DNA from 3 places in the Streptomyces sp. NPDC059248 genome. Region 3 is predicted to be linked to each of the others. Evidence: riboswitches for the same ligand, from Rfam matches in the RefSeq annotation. Region 3 holds a riboswitch; each other region holds the start of a gene.
The links. Region 3 has a riboswitch for thiamine pyrophosphate ahead of thiO (glycine oxidase ThiO). Riboswitches for the same ligand answer to the same signal wherever they lie in the genome.
Positions count from the first base shown of each region.

Region 1: linked by a shared signal. The riboswitch ahead of thiC (phosphomethylpyrimidine synthase ThiC) and the one ahead of thiO (glycine oxidase ThiO) in region 3 are both predicted to bind thiamine pyrophosphate.
Region 2: linked by a shared signal. The riboswitch ahead of ACFXG1_RS27520 (thiamine ABC transporter substrate binding subunit) and the one ahead of thiO (glycine oxidase ThiO) in region 3 are both predicted to bind thiamine pyrophosphate.

Region 1 covers NZ_JBHYZV010000054.1:43,210-47,484, forward strand. Annotated here, with positions in the region: gene ACFXG1_RS22555 (metallophosphoesterase) at 1-52, shown strand, start outside; gene ACFXG1_RS22560 (hypothetical protein) at 223-1,041, shown strand; gene thiC (phosphomethylpyrimidine synthase ThiC) at 1,144-2,946, opposite strand; TPP riboswitch at 2,940-3,118, opposite strand; gene ACFXG1_RS22570 (YibE/F family protein) at 3,191-4,275, shown strand, end outside.
Region 2 covers NZ_JBHYZV010000082.1:18,975-23,249, reverse strand. Annotated here, with positions in the region: gene ACFXG1_RS27525 (ABC transporter permease) at 1-1,510, opposite strand, end outside; gene ACFXG1_RS27520 (thiamine ABC transporter substrate binding subunit) at 1,555-2,649, opposite strand; TPP riboswitch at 2,734-2,844, opposite strand; gene rlmN (23S rRNA (adenine(2503)-C(2))-methyltransferase RlmN) at 2,920-4,026, opposite strand; gene ACFXG1_RS27510 (phosphatidate cytidylyltransferase) at 4,141-4,275, opposite strand, start outside.
Region 3 covers NZ_JBHYZV010000071.1:10,045-14,319, reverse strand. Annotated here, with positions in the region: gene ACFXG1_RS25930 (thiazole synthase) at 1-681, opposite strand, end outside; gene thiS (sulfur carrier protein ThiS) at 688-903, opposite strand; gene thiO (glycine oxidase ThiO) at 900-2,066, opposite strand; TPP riboswitch at 2,064-2,176, opposite strand; gene ACFXG1_RS25915 (hypothetical protein) at 2,257-2,598, shown strand; gene ACFXG1_RS25910 (NAD(P)/FAD-dependent oxidoreductase) at 3,100-4,275, shown strand, end outside.

The DNA of each region.
Region 1 (4,275 bases), on a different contig from region 3:
GGTCACGATGGCCGGGAAACTCCTTGTCGTCCGACTTCCGCTGGCCGACTGAGCCGACCGGGCCGGCTCCACACCGCGTTGACCTGCGTTTTGCCGCAACCCCCTGTCACCCCGTGCCGTAACGGCTCTACCATCTGCTTATCCGTTCCAGGCTCTCCTCCGTTTACGACCGGTTCCGTCCGCGTGCGGGCGGCCCGGCCCACGGAGCATCGGGGGACGCACATGAACAGCGCTCCGCACCTGCTGGGCGAGGACCGCGCCGAATACGAGCGGCTTCTCGACGAGACACTGCGCAACGCCCACGAACGACCGGATCTGGCCGCCGTGGGTGAGCGGCTGAACGCCACTCAGCTACGGACGATGGCGCTCAGGGCCACCACGATGATCACCGCGTCCGCCGCCCCGGAGTACGCGCACTACATCCGGATCCGCGAGGAGGCACGCTCCCCCTCGGCCCCGGACGACGGCCGGAACGACCCGCCGGACCTCGTCGGGGACGCCGACGGCGGCGGTGCCGGTCTCGGTGCCGTCCTCACCGTGCTCGCGCCGGTGCTCGCCGGAACGGCGGCGCTGATCTTCCTGCTCGTCGGCCATCTGCTGAAGATGCTCGACCCCGCCCCGTCCTTCGCCACCCCCCTGGTCTCGGCCGGCTGGTTCTTCGCCGCGGTGACGGCCGCCGCGATCCTGGCGGCTGCGGTCGGACTGCTGGTCACCGCGGTCCGCAACAGCGCGACCCAGGTGGCTTCCGAGGAGTTCTCGGAGGAGCTTCCGGACGAGGTGGCACGTGCCAAGGACGCCTGGCTCCACGCCGTACTGGAACGCGGTCTGCTGCCGTTCCTGCGGATGGCGCTGGAGGAGCCCGATGTCGATCCGCTCTCGGCGGCCCGGGCCCGGCCGGTGAGCCGGATCCCCAAGGTCGGCTACGACAGCCCGGACTTCTCCAGCCCGAGTGAAGGCGCCACGGCCGGGCCGCGGCCGACCTTCAGCAGCCCCGAGTTCACCAGCCCCGACTTCGGCGGACCGGAGCACCGTCCGGAGTGACCGGACGGTGCCCTCGTATGCCCTCCTATGCCCTCAGATGCCCCCGGATGCCCTCGAACGGTGTGACCGGACGGTGCGGCCGGACGGTGCGGCCCGTCCCGGTCAGTCGGCCAGCGGCAGATAGACCCGGCTGCCGCTCGCCGCGAACTCCTTGGACTTCTGGAGCATCCCCTCGGCGATCTCCGTATCGCTCGCCCCGTCCACCGCCGCCGCATCCCCGCCGAACTGCTCGGCGATCGACCTGCTGATCTTCATGGAACAGAACTTGGGCCCGCACATGGAACAGAAGTGGGCCGTCTTCGCGGGCTCGGCGGGCAGCGTCTCGTCGTGGAACTCACGGGCCGTGTCCGGGTCGAGCGCCAGATTGAACTGGTCCTCCCAACGGAATTCGAAGCGCGCGTCGGAGAGCGCGTCGTCCCACTCCTGGGCGTCCTGATGCCCCTTGGCGAGATCCGCCGCGTGCGCCGCGATCTTGTAGGTGATGACCCCGGTCTTGACGTCGTCCCGGTTGGGCAGCCCGAGATGCTCCTTGGGCGTGACGTAGCAGAGCATCGCCGTGCCCCACCAGGCGATCATGGCCGCCCCGATGCCCGAGGTGATGTGGTCGTAGGCGGGCGCCACATCGGTGGTCAGCGGACCGAGGGTGTAGAACGGCGCCTCCTCACAGATCTCCTGCTGGAGGTCGATGTTCTCCTTGATCTTGTGCATGGGGACATGACCGGGGCCCTCGATCATCGTCTGGACGTTCATCCGCTTGGCGATCCGGTTCAGCTCACCGAGCGTGCGCAACTCCGCGAACTGCGCCTCGTCGTTGGCGTCCGCGATCGAGCCCGGCCGCAGGCCGTCGCCGAGGGAGTACGTGACGTCGTACGCCGCGAGGATCTCGCACAGCTCCTCGAAGTTCTCGTACAGGAACGACTCCCGGTGGTGCGCCAGGCACCAGGCCGCCATGATCGAGCCGCCGCGCGAGACGATGCCCGTCTTGCGGCGGGCGGTCAGCGGTACGTACCGCAGCAGCACACCCGCGTGCACGGTCATGTAGTCGACGCCCTGCTCGGCCTGCTCGATCACCGTGTCCTTGTAGATCTCCCAGGTCAGCTCCTCGGCCCGGCCGTCGACCTTCTCCAGCGCCTGGTACAGCGGCACGGTGCCGATCGGGACGGGGGAGTTGCGGAGCACCCACTCGCGGGTGGTGTGGATATTGCGCCCGGTGGAGAGGTCCATGACCGTGTCGGCGCCCCAGCGGGTCGCCCAGGTCATCTTCTCCACCTCCTCCTCGATGGACGAGGTGACCGCGGAGTTGCCGATGTTGGCGTTGACCTTCACCAGGAACCGCTTGCCGATGATCATCGGCTCGATCTCCGGGTGGTTCACATTGGCCGGCAGCACCGCCCGGCCGGCGGCGATCTCCTCCCGTACGACCTCGGGGGAGACGTTCTCCCGGACCGCCACGAACTCCATCTCGGGGGTGATCTCGCCCCGGCGGGCGTAGGCGAGCTGGCTCACCGCCCGGCCGTCGCGGCCCCGGCGCGGCTGGCGCGGCCTGCCGGGGAAGACCGCGTCGAGATTGCGCAGTCCGCCGCGCGGGGACGTGTGCTTGATCCCGTCGTCCTCGGGGCGCACGGGACGGCCCGCGTACTCCTCGGTGTCCCCGCGGGCGGTGATCCAGTTCTCCCGCAGCGGTGCCAGACCGCGGCGTACATCGGTCTCGACGGTGGGGTCCGTGTACGGGCCGGAGGTGTCGTACAGCGTGACGTCCCGGCCGTTGGTGAGGTGCACCTGACGGACCGGCACCCGGACGTCCGGGCGGGAACCCGTGACGTACCCCTTGTGCCAGCCCGGCGTGCGTTCGCCGTCGAGCGCCGGTTCGACGACGGCAGGCGTGCGTGCATCCTGAACGGTCATGAAGACCTACTCCCTACGCCGGCATTACCCGGTAACAGGTTCGGCGGTCGACGCAGCGGATCCCGTGGACGGCGTCCCGGGGCGTACACCTGGTTCGTGTATCGCCCGGCGACGTGTCGACGGAGGTCAGCGCCCTCTCAGCCCGGTGCTCCGAGCTCCCGCGTGTGCAAAGGTGACACCAACGCTAGCGCCAATTCTGGCGTGCTGAACAGGGGCCCCCGCCCGTTCTTGCGATGATCGGTCGGTGACGTCATCAGCGCCCGGCCCTCAACGGGGTCCCGATTCCCGGTACACGTACGGCTCCGCGGACGGCGGTGACCAGGGGTACGTTCCCGGCCACGGCCCCGCGCCGCCGCACGCGCACGACCACGACCACGGCCCCGCCCGGACCCACGACCACACCCCCACCCACGGCCACGGCCACGAGCACAACCACGCACCGGCACCGACACCGCCCCCGGTCCCGGTCCCGCCCCCCGCTCCGGCGGAGGATGAACACGGCCGGGGTCAGGGCCACGGGCACGGGCACGGGCACTCCCATGGCCATTCCCATGGGCATTCCCATGGGCACGGGCCCGCCGCGCCCGCGTCACGGCAGCTGCGCCGGGTGATCGCCGCGGTGCTGATCCCGTTCGCCGCCGCCGTCGCCGTGGGTATGGCGATCCTCTGGCCCGGCGCCGACCCCGGCCATGAGCGCACCGGCGTCGGTTTCGACCGGCAGACCGAGTCCGCGACCGTGGCCAGGCTGGAGAAGGTCGACTGCAAGTCCGTCAACGCCGCCCCGGCGGCACCGAGCGGTGACACCGCCGCGCCCCAGGGGGGCAAGGCGGACGCGGCACGGAGCAGCACGTGCGAGAAGGCGACGATCGAGATCACCAGCGGTCCGCACAAGGGCCGCACCTTCGGCGAGATCGTCCAGCCGGACGCGACACGGAAGCTGGAGCGGGGGCTGGAGGTCGTGGTGGCGTACTCCCCCGGCGCGCCCCGCGAACTCCAGTACTCGGTGATCGATGTGAACCGCCGGATGCCGCTCGCCGTCCTGGCCGGGATCTTCGCCCTGGCGGTGGTGCTGGTGGGACGGATGCGCGGGCTGATGGCGCTGGTGGCACTCGCCGTCTCCTTCGGCGTGCTGACGCTCTTCATCCTCCCGGCGATCCTGGACGGCTCCAATCCGCTGCTCGTGGCGGTGGTCGGGGCGAGTGCGATCATGCTGATCGCGCTCTACACCTGTCATGGCATCACCGCCCGTACCTCGGTCGCCGTCCTCGGCACGCTGATCTCGCTGCTGCTGATCGGACTGCTGGGCTCGATCTTCATCGGCTGGTCCGT
Region 2 (4,275 bases), on a different contig from region 3:
GCCGGCCGATCAGACGGGCGACGGCGACGGGCAGGGTGGGCTGGTCGGGCCGGGCGATGAAGACGGTGGCGCCGAACTCGCCCAGGGACATCGCGAAGGCGAACCCGGCGGCGACCAGCAGGGCGCGGCGTACCAGCGGCAGATCGATCTCCCGCCACACCCTCAGGGGCGAGGCGCCGAGTACGGCCGCGGCCTCCCGCAGCCGGTGGTCGACGGCCCGCAGCACGGGCAGCATGGTGCGGACCACGAACGGCACCCCGACCAGGGCCTGGGCGAGCGGTACCAGGATCCACGACGTCCGCAGATCCAGCGGGGGCTCGTCCAGGGTGATGAGGAAGCCGAACCCGACGGTGACCGCGGAGACCCCGAGCGGCAGCATCAGCAGCGCGTCGAATCCCCGCAGTATCCGTCCGGCGCCGCCGTCGCCGCGCCGGGCCAGGGCAGCTGCGGCGAGCCCGCCGATCACGACGGCGATCGCGGTGGCGGCCAGGGCGTACCGCAGGGAGTTCCCCACGGCGTGTACCGGTGGTACGAGGAAGGCGCCGCCGCTGCCATCGAGGGTGCCGAGGGCCCGGTAGTAGTCGAGGCCGTAGCCGCGGGGGGTGTCGAGGGACCGTTCGACGAGGACGCCGAGCGGCAGCAGGAGCAGCAGGGCGACGCTGGTGAGGACGGCGCCCAGCAGGGCCCACTGGCGCGGTCCGCGCGGCCGGCGCGCCGTCTGCCGGGGATCCACCAGGGTGAGGGTGTTCTCGCGCCGTCGTACGGTCCTGGCGTGGACCGCGAGGACCGTGCCGACGGCGGCGAACTGCACCAGGGTGAGTACGGCCGCGGTCCGCAGGTCGAGGAGTTGCGCGGTCTGCCGGTAGACCTCGACCTCCAGGGTGGCGAAGCCGGGGCCGCCGAGGATCTGCACGATGCCGAAGGAGGTGAAGGTGAACAGGAAGACCATGAGGGCGGCGGCGGCGACGGACGGCGCCAGCGCGGGCAGGGTCACGGTCCGCCAGGCGGTGAACCGCCCGGCGCCGAGGACCCGGGCGGCCTCCTCCTGCCGGGGGTCGAGCTGGGCCCACAGCCCGCCGACGGTCCGGACCACGACGGCGTAGTTGAAGAAGACATGGGCGACGAGGATCGCCCAGACGGTGGTGTCGAGCCGGATCCCCCAGGTCTCGTCGAGGAGCCCGCCGCGGCCGAGGAGGGCCAGGAAGGCGGTGCCGACGACGACCGTGGGCAGCACGAACGGCACGGTCACCACGGCCCGCAGCAGCCGTTTGCCGGGGAAGTCGTAGCGCGCCATGACATAGGCGCCGGGCAGGGCGACCAGCAGGGTCAGAGCCGTCGACAGCAGCGCCTGCCAGGTGGTGAACCACAGCACGCCCGCGATGTCGTCGCGGCCGAGGACCTCGGTGATCCGGCCGAACCGCCAGGCGCCGCCGTCGCGCAGCCCGCGGCCGACGATGGCCGCGACGGGGTAGGCGAAGAAGACGCCGAAGAACGCGGCGGGCAGGAGCATCAGCCCCAGCCGCGCCGCGTTCCCCGTACGGGACGGGCCGCCCGTCACTTCACGACGGTCGATGACCACGTCTGAACCCACTGCTCACGGTTCTCGGAGATGGTGTCCGGCGGCAGTGTCAGCGGGTCGGCGATCTTCACACCGTGCTTGCTGAACAGCTCGGGCAGCTTCGCGTCCTTCACCACCGGGTTGACGAACATGGTGAGCGGCACGTCCTCCTGGAACGTGGTGGAGACGAGGAAGTCCAGCAGGGCCTTGCCGCCGGCCTCGTTCTTCGCGCCCTTGAGGAGCCCGGCGAACTCGATCTGCCGGAAGCAGGTACCGGTGGCGACACCGGTGGGCGCGGTCGTGGGCTGCGGCTTCGCGTACAGCACCTCGACGGGCGGGCTGGAGGCGTAGGAGACCACAAGCGGACGGTCGCCGCCCTCCTTCTTGCCCCCGGCGGATCCGGAGAACTCCCGGTTGTACGCCTCTTCCCAGCCGTCGACGACCTTGACGCCGTTGGCCTTCAGCTTCTTCCAGTACCCCTGCCAGCCGTCCTCGCCGTAGCGGGCGACGGTACCGAGGACGAAGCCGAGACCGGGCGACGAGGTGGCCGCGTTCTCGACGACCAGCAGATCCTTGTACGCGGGCTTCGCCAGGTCGTCGAGGGTCTCCGGCGGTGCCAGCTTCCGGTCCGCGAAGTACTTCTTGTCGTAGTTGACGCAGACGTCGCCGGTGTCGACGGGGGTGACCCGGTGCTCGCCCTTGTCGAGCTGGACGTCCTGCGGGATCCGGTCGAGACCCTTGGCCCGGTACGACGTGAAGATGCCGTTGTCGAGGGCGCGGGAGAGCAGGGTGTTGTCGACGCCGAAGAAGACATCGCCCGTCGGGGAGCCCTTGGTGAGGATCTCCTTGTTGAGCGCGACCCCCGCATCGCCGCTCTTGAGGACCTTGACCGTATAGCCGGTGCGCTTGGTGAACTCCTTCAGCACGGCCTCGGATGCGGCGAAGGAGTCGTGGCTGACGAGGGTGACGGTCTTCGACGCCGCCTGGCCGCCGGAGTCCTTCCCGCCGTCCTCACCGCCGCAGGCGGCGAGGACGGAGACACCGAGCCCGGTGGCCAGCGCGACGGCCGCGGTCTTCCTGATACTGCTCACGGATCGAAGTCCTCCTGGTGACGGCCAGGAAGAGACGCGGCCCCGCCCGGACTCCCCGAGGGAATCCGGGCAGGGCGCAACAGCTCGAGTGAACAACCGAACTTCCTACCCGGAATGACCCGGGCGAGGTTCAGAGGGTCTGCGGTCCCGTAGGTACCGCACTCTCAGCGCTGTGGCGCTCCCCTGTCGGATATCTGCAGATGTTCAGGCCAGCCTACAAGGTGCGATTCCCGCCACGGCAGGGGCCGGCCCCCGGCGCTCGGCGGACCGTCACCGCTCGGACGCGGCGAGCTGCCCGCAGGCGCCGTCGATCTCCTGGCCCCGGGTGTCCCGTACGGTCACCGGCACCCCGTGGGCCGCGATCGCCTCGACGAACGCCTTCTCGTCCTCGGGCCGCGAAGCGGTCCACTTCGACCCGGGCGTCGGGTTCAGCGGGATCAGGTTCACATGGACCCGCTTGCCCTTGAGGAGCCGCCCCAGCAGGTCACCGCGCCACGCCTGGTCGTTGATGTCCCGGATCAGGGCGTACTCGATGGAGACACGGCGGCCCGACTTCTCCGCGTACTCCCACGCGGCGTCGAGCACCTCCCGCACCTTCCAGCGCGTATTGACGGGCACCAGGGTGTCCCGCAGCTCGTCGTCCGGGGCGTGCAGCGACACCGCGAGCCGGCACTTGAAGCCCTCGTCGGCGAAGCGGAGCATCGCGGGCACCAGACCGACCGTGGAGACGGTGATGCCGCGCTGCGAGAGACCGAGACCGTCCGGCTCGGGATCGGTGAGCCGCCGGACGGCCCCCACGACCCGCTTGTAGTTCGCCAGCGGCTCGCCCATCCCCATGAACACGATGTTCGACAGCCGCGCGGGCCCCCCGGGCACCTCGCCGTCCCGCAGCGCCCGCATCCCGTCCACGATCTGGTGGACGATCTCCGCGGTCGACAGATTGCGGTCCAGACCGGCCTGCCCGGTGGCGCAGAACGGGCAGTTCATCCCGCATCCGGCCTGGGAGGAGATACACATCGTGACCCGGTCCGGATAGCGCATCAGCACGGACTCCACCAGGGTCCCGTCGTGCAGCCGCCAGAGCGTCTTACGGGTGGTGTCGTCGTCGCACGAGATATGCCGCACCACCGACATCAGATCGGGCAGCAGCTCCGCCGCCAGCTTCTCCCGCGAAGCGGCCGGGATGTCGGTCCACTCGGCCGGGTCGTGCGCGTACCGCGCGAAGTAGTGCTGCGACAGCTGCTTGGCGCGAAACGGCTTCTCACCGACCGCGGCGACGGCGTCCTTCCGCTCGGCGGGCGAAAGATCGGCGAGATGCCTCGGGGGCTTCTTGGCTCCCCGGGGCGCGATGAATGTGAGTTCTCCGGGCTTGGGCATGGTCCATCCAGTGTCGCAGAGATACCAGGAAGGGCCCGCCACCCTGTGGATGACGAGCCCTTCCCCTACAAAACCGCAGGTCAGCGGCGTAATACTCCAGGCAGCCGGCTCCGGCTACCCCGCCCCGACGAAGATCACCAGCAGGAGCCACACCACCGGCGCGGTCGGCAGCAGGGAGTCCAGCCGGTCCATGATGCCGCCGTGGCCGGGGAGCAGGGTGCCCATGTCCTTGATGCCGAGATCGCGCTT
Region 3 (4,275 bases):
CGGCTCCTGGGCGCGGGTGACGGCCGACGCGAGCATCACCGCCGCACAGCCCAGCTCCATCGCGAGCGTCGCGTCGGACGCCGTACCCGCGCCCGCGTCGAGGACGACCGGCACTCCCGCGTTCTCGACGATCAGCCGGAAGTTGTGCGGATTGCGGATCCCGAGGCCGGAGCCGATGGGGGAGCCCAGCGGCATGATCGCCGCACAGCCCACATCCTCCAGCTTGCGGGCGAGCACCGGATCGTCATTGGTGTACGGGAGCACGGTGAAGCCGTCGTCGACGAGGGTCTCGGCGGCGTCGAGCAGCTCTACGGGATCGGGCAGCAGGGTCCGCTCGTCGGCGACCACCTCCAGCTTGACCCAGTCGGTGCCGAGGGCCTCCCGGGCCAGCCGGGCGGTGAGGACCGCCTCGCCCGCGGTGAAGCAGCCCGCGGTGTTCGGCAGGACGCGGATACCGAGCCGGGTCAGCACCGAGAGCACCGAGCCGTGGACGGTGGGGTCGACCCGGCGCATGGCGACGGTGGTCAGCTCGGTACCACTGGCGACGAGGGCGCGTTCGAGGACGTCGAGGCTGGGGGCGCCGCCCGTACCCATGATCAGCCGGGAGCCGAAGGCGGTGCCGGCGATCGTGAGGGGATCACCCTGGGCCTCCGGAGCGGGAAACGGTACGAGATCGGGCACGGCGGCTCAGCCCCCCTGGACCGCGGTGAGGATCTCGACCCGGTCGCCGTCGCCGAGGAGCGTGCCGGGCCACTGGCCGCGCGGTACGACCGCCTCGTTCACCGCGGCGGCGACCCCCTCGGGTGCCGGGGCGACGGTGGCGACGAGAGCGTCGAGCGTCGTACCGCCGGCGAGTTCACGCCACTCGCCGTTGACGGACACGACCGGGCTAACGCTGTTCATACGAGCTGCTCCTGGGAGACGGGGGCGGCGGGAAGGAAGCGGTCGGGGGTGAAGGGCCGGATCTCCTCGGGCAGCACACCGGTGGCCAGGGCGCTCGCGATCGCGTCGCCGGTGACGGGGGTGAGCAGGACGCCGTTGCGGTAGTGCCCGGTGGCCAGCAGCAGCCCGGGCAGCGCGCTCGGGCCCAGCAGCGGGGCGTTGTCCGGAGAGCCGGGCCGCAGCCCGGCCCTGGTCTCGGTCAGCGGCAGCTCGGTGATTCCCGGCACCAGCTCATGGGCGTCGCGCAGCAGCTCGTAGACCCCGCCCGCGGTGACGGTGGTGTCGAAGCCCAGCTCCTCACTCGTCGCGCCGACGACGAGTTCACCGTCCGCGCGGGGCACCAGATAGACCTGGCTGCCCCGGACGACGGCCCGCACGGTCCTGGAGAGGAAGGGGGCGTACAAGGGCGGCACGGCCAGCCGGAGCACCTGCCCCTTGACCGGACGCACCGGCGGCAGCACATCGGCCGGGAGCCCGCCGAGCAGTCCGCTCCGGCTCCCCCCGGCGAGTACGGTCCACGCGGCCCGTACCCCCCGCCCGTCGGCGAGTACGGCGCCCACGGCCCGGTCGTGTTCGACCAGCAGCCGGTCGGCCCGGTCGCGCCGCAGCTCCACCCCGGCCCGCTCACAGGCGACGACCAGCGCCGCGGCGAGCCGCCGGGGATCGACCTGGTGGTCGCCGTCGACCCGCAGACCGCCGCGCACCCCGGGCGCGAGCATCGGCTCCAGACGGCGGCACTCCCGCCCGCTGAGCCACTCCGCCGCAAGACCGGACCGCAGCTGGAGGGCGTGCAGCTCCCGCAGATGGGCCCGGTCGTCGGCGTCGAGGGCGACGGCCAGGGTGCCGCAGGCCCGATAGCCGACGGACCGCCCGCTCGCCTCCTCCAGCTCCGCGACGAACGCGGGATAGCGGCGGGCCGACTCCAGATTGAGGGCCAGCAGGGTCTGCTCGCCGTAGTGCAGCTCGGTGACGGCCGCGAGCATCCCCGCGGCCACACCGGCCGCACCGCCCCCGGGGTCCGGGTCGGCGACGGTGACCGCGAGCCCGCGTTGCGCGGCCCGCCAGGCGACGGCGAGCCCGATGATCCCGCCGCCGACGACCAGAACGTCCGGGGTATGCGACATGGGCGTCCAGCCCCTCCCTTCGCCGGCATGACCCGGATCAGGTTCGTACGGTCGGAGGCCGCCCAGCCTCCCTCTCAGCCCGGTGCGTCCGGGCTCCCGCGAGTGCTTTACGGTGGCCAGCCTAACCCCCGTGTCCGATGCCCGGTAAGGCGGTTGTACGGCCCCGGGATACGAGCAAGGAGCGTTCACCATGGCGAGATCGCTGGACGGACTGGTGATGTCCCCGGTCGCCGACCAGGCCCCGGGCCAGGTCGGCACGGCCACCCGGTTCACCTACCACGAGGCGGACGGCCGGATCTGGGCCGACTACGCGGGCGGCGACGTGGTCCGCGGCCACCTGGTGGGGACGCGCGAGGGCGACCGCCTCGACTTCCGCTACGTCCAGCTCAAGACCGACGACACCACGGCGTCGGGCCACTGCGTCTCCCGGGTGACCGAACTCCCCGACGGCCGGATCCGCCTGGAGGAGACCTGGTCCTGGGAGTCCCAGCCGGGCACCGGCACCAGTGTCGTCGACGAAATCCCCGGCTAACCCCCCGCCTCCCCGCCCTGCCGAGCCCCGGCATCTTGGGTGCCGCGCCTCTCGATGGTCTCGGGCTGACCGTGGCATGTCCGTCGTCGTGGGGAGGGCGGGTGCGGGGTCGCCCCCGCAGCCGTCGGCGGGATGCAGCGGTCAGCGTTTCCAAGGCCCCGGGTTCCGCCGATGGCGAGGAGGTGGCCCCGGGACCGACCGACCAACCCGCGCCGCACGGGCGACCCGCAGGGTCCTGGAGTGCGGCCAGCCAACAAGAAACACAGGGCCCCGCACCCCACCCACAACGTGAACCACGGAATCCAGGGGCGCGAGGAACTGCGCGAGCAACCACCCACCCGCCCCGCGGACGAAACCGAACGGCGGCCCCCATGGGCTGACGCTGCGTCAGAACATTATCGTGGAGGGGTGAGCGATCAGCAGACCGATCAGCAGACCGATCAGCAGACCGAGCAGCAGACACCCCCCCTTACCCCCCACGTGGTCGTCGTCGGCGCCGGTATGGCCGGCGTGCAAACCGCCGTCGCCCTGCGGGAGCTGGGCCACGCCGGGCCCGTGACGGTCATCGGGGCCGAGCCCCACCAGCCGTACGACCGGCCGCCGCTCTCCAAGGCCGTCCTGCTCGGGACCGCCGAGGGCTCCGCCTTCGACGTGGACTTCGAAGGGCTCGGCATCGGACTCCGGCTCGGCACCGCGGTGACCGGCCTCGACCCCGCCGCGCGCGAGCTGGAGACGGAAGCGGGCCCCGTCCCGTACGACGTCCTCGTCGTGGCGACGGGCGCCGAACCCCTCACACTGCCCGGCACCGACGCCGACACCGTTCCCGGGGTGCATCTGCTGCGGACCCTCGACGACGCCGAGCGGCTCAAACCGGTACTCGCGCGACAGCACGACATCGTGGTCGTGGGCGCGGGCTGGATCGGCGCGGAGTTCGCCACCGCCGCCCGGGAGGCGGGCTGCGCGGTCACCGTCGTCGAGGCCGCCGACCGCCCCCTCGCGGGCGCGCTCCCCGCCGAGGTCACCGCCCCCATGGCCGACTGGTACGCCAGGGCCGGGGTCGAGCTGGTCACCGGCGCCCGGGTGGCGTCCGTCGAGCCGGGGACGGTCGTCCTGGAGGACGGCCGGCGGATCGCGGCCGGTGCCGTCGTCGTCGGCGTGGGCGCCCGCCCCGCCACGGCCTGGCTGGCCGGCTCCGGCGTCGGGACCGGCCCGGACGGCTCGGTCACCGCCGACGAGGGGCTCCGTACCAATCTGCCCCGGGTGTACGCGGTCGGGGACTGCGCCTCCTTCCCCTCCGCCCGCTACGGCAGGCGGCTGCTCGTCCACCACTGGGACAACGCCCTCCAGGGGCCGCGCACCGTCGCGGCCAACATCCTCGGGGATCTGGAGGCCGCGGCCCGGCCCGCGGACGCGCCGCCGGGACCCGCCGTGGCGCCCGTGGTCTACGACCCGGTGCCGTACTTCTGGTCCGAGCAGTTCGGCCGGTTCGTGCAGTACGCGGGTGACCACGCCGACGCCGACACCCTCCTGTGGCGCGGCGACCCCGCCGAGCCCGCCTGGTCGGTGCTGTGGCTGCGGGACGGCCTCCTGCGGGCCGTACTGGCCGTCGGTCGCCCCCGGGACCTGTCCCAGGGCCGCCGGATCATGCAGTCCGGCGGACGGCTCGATGCCGTGGCC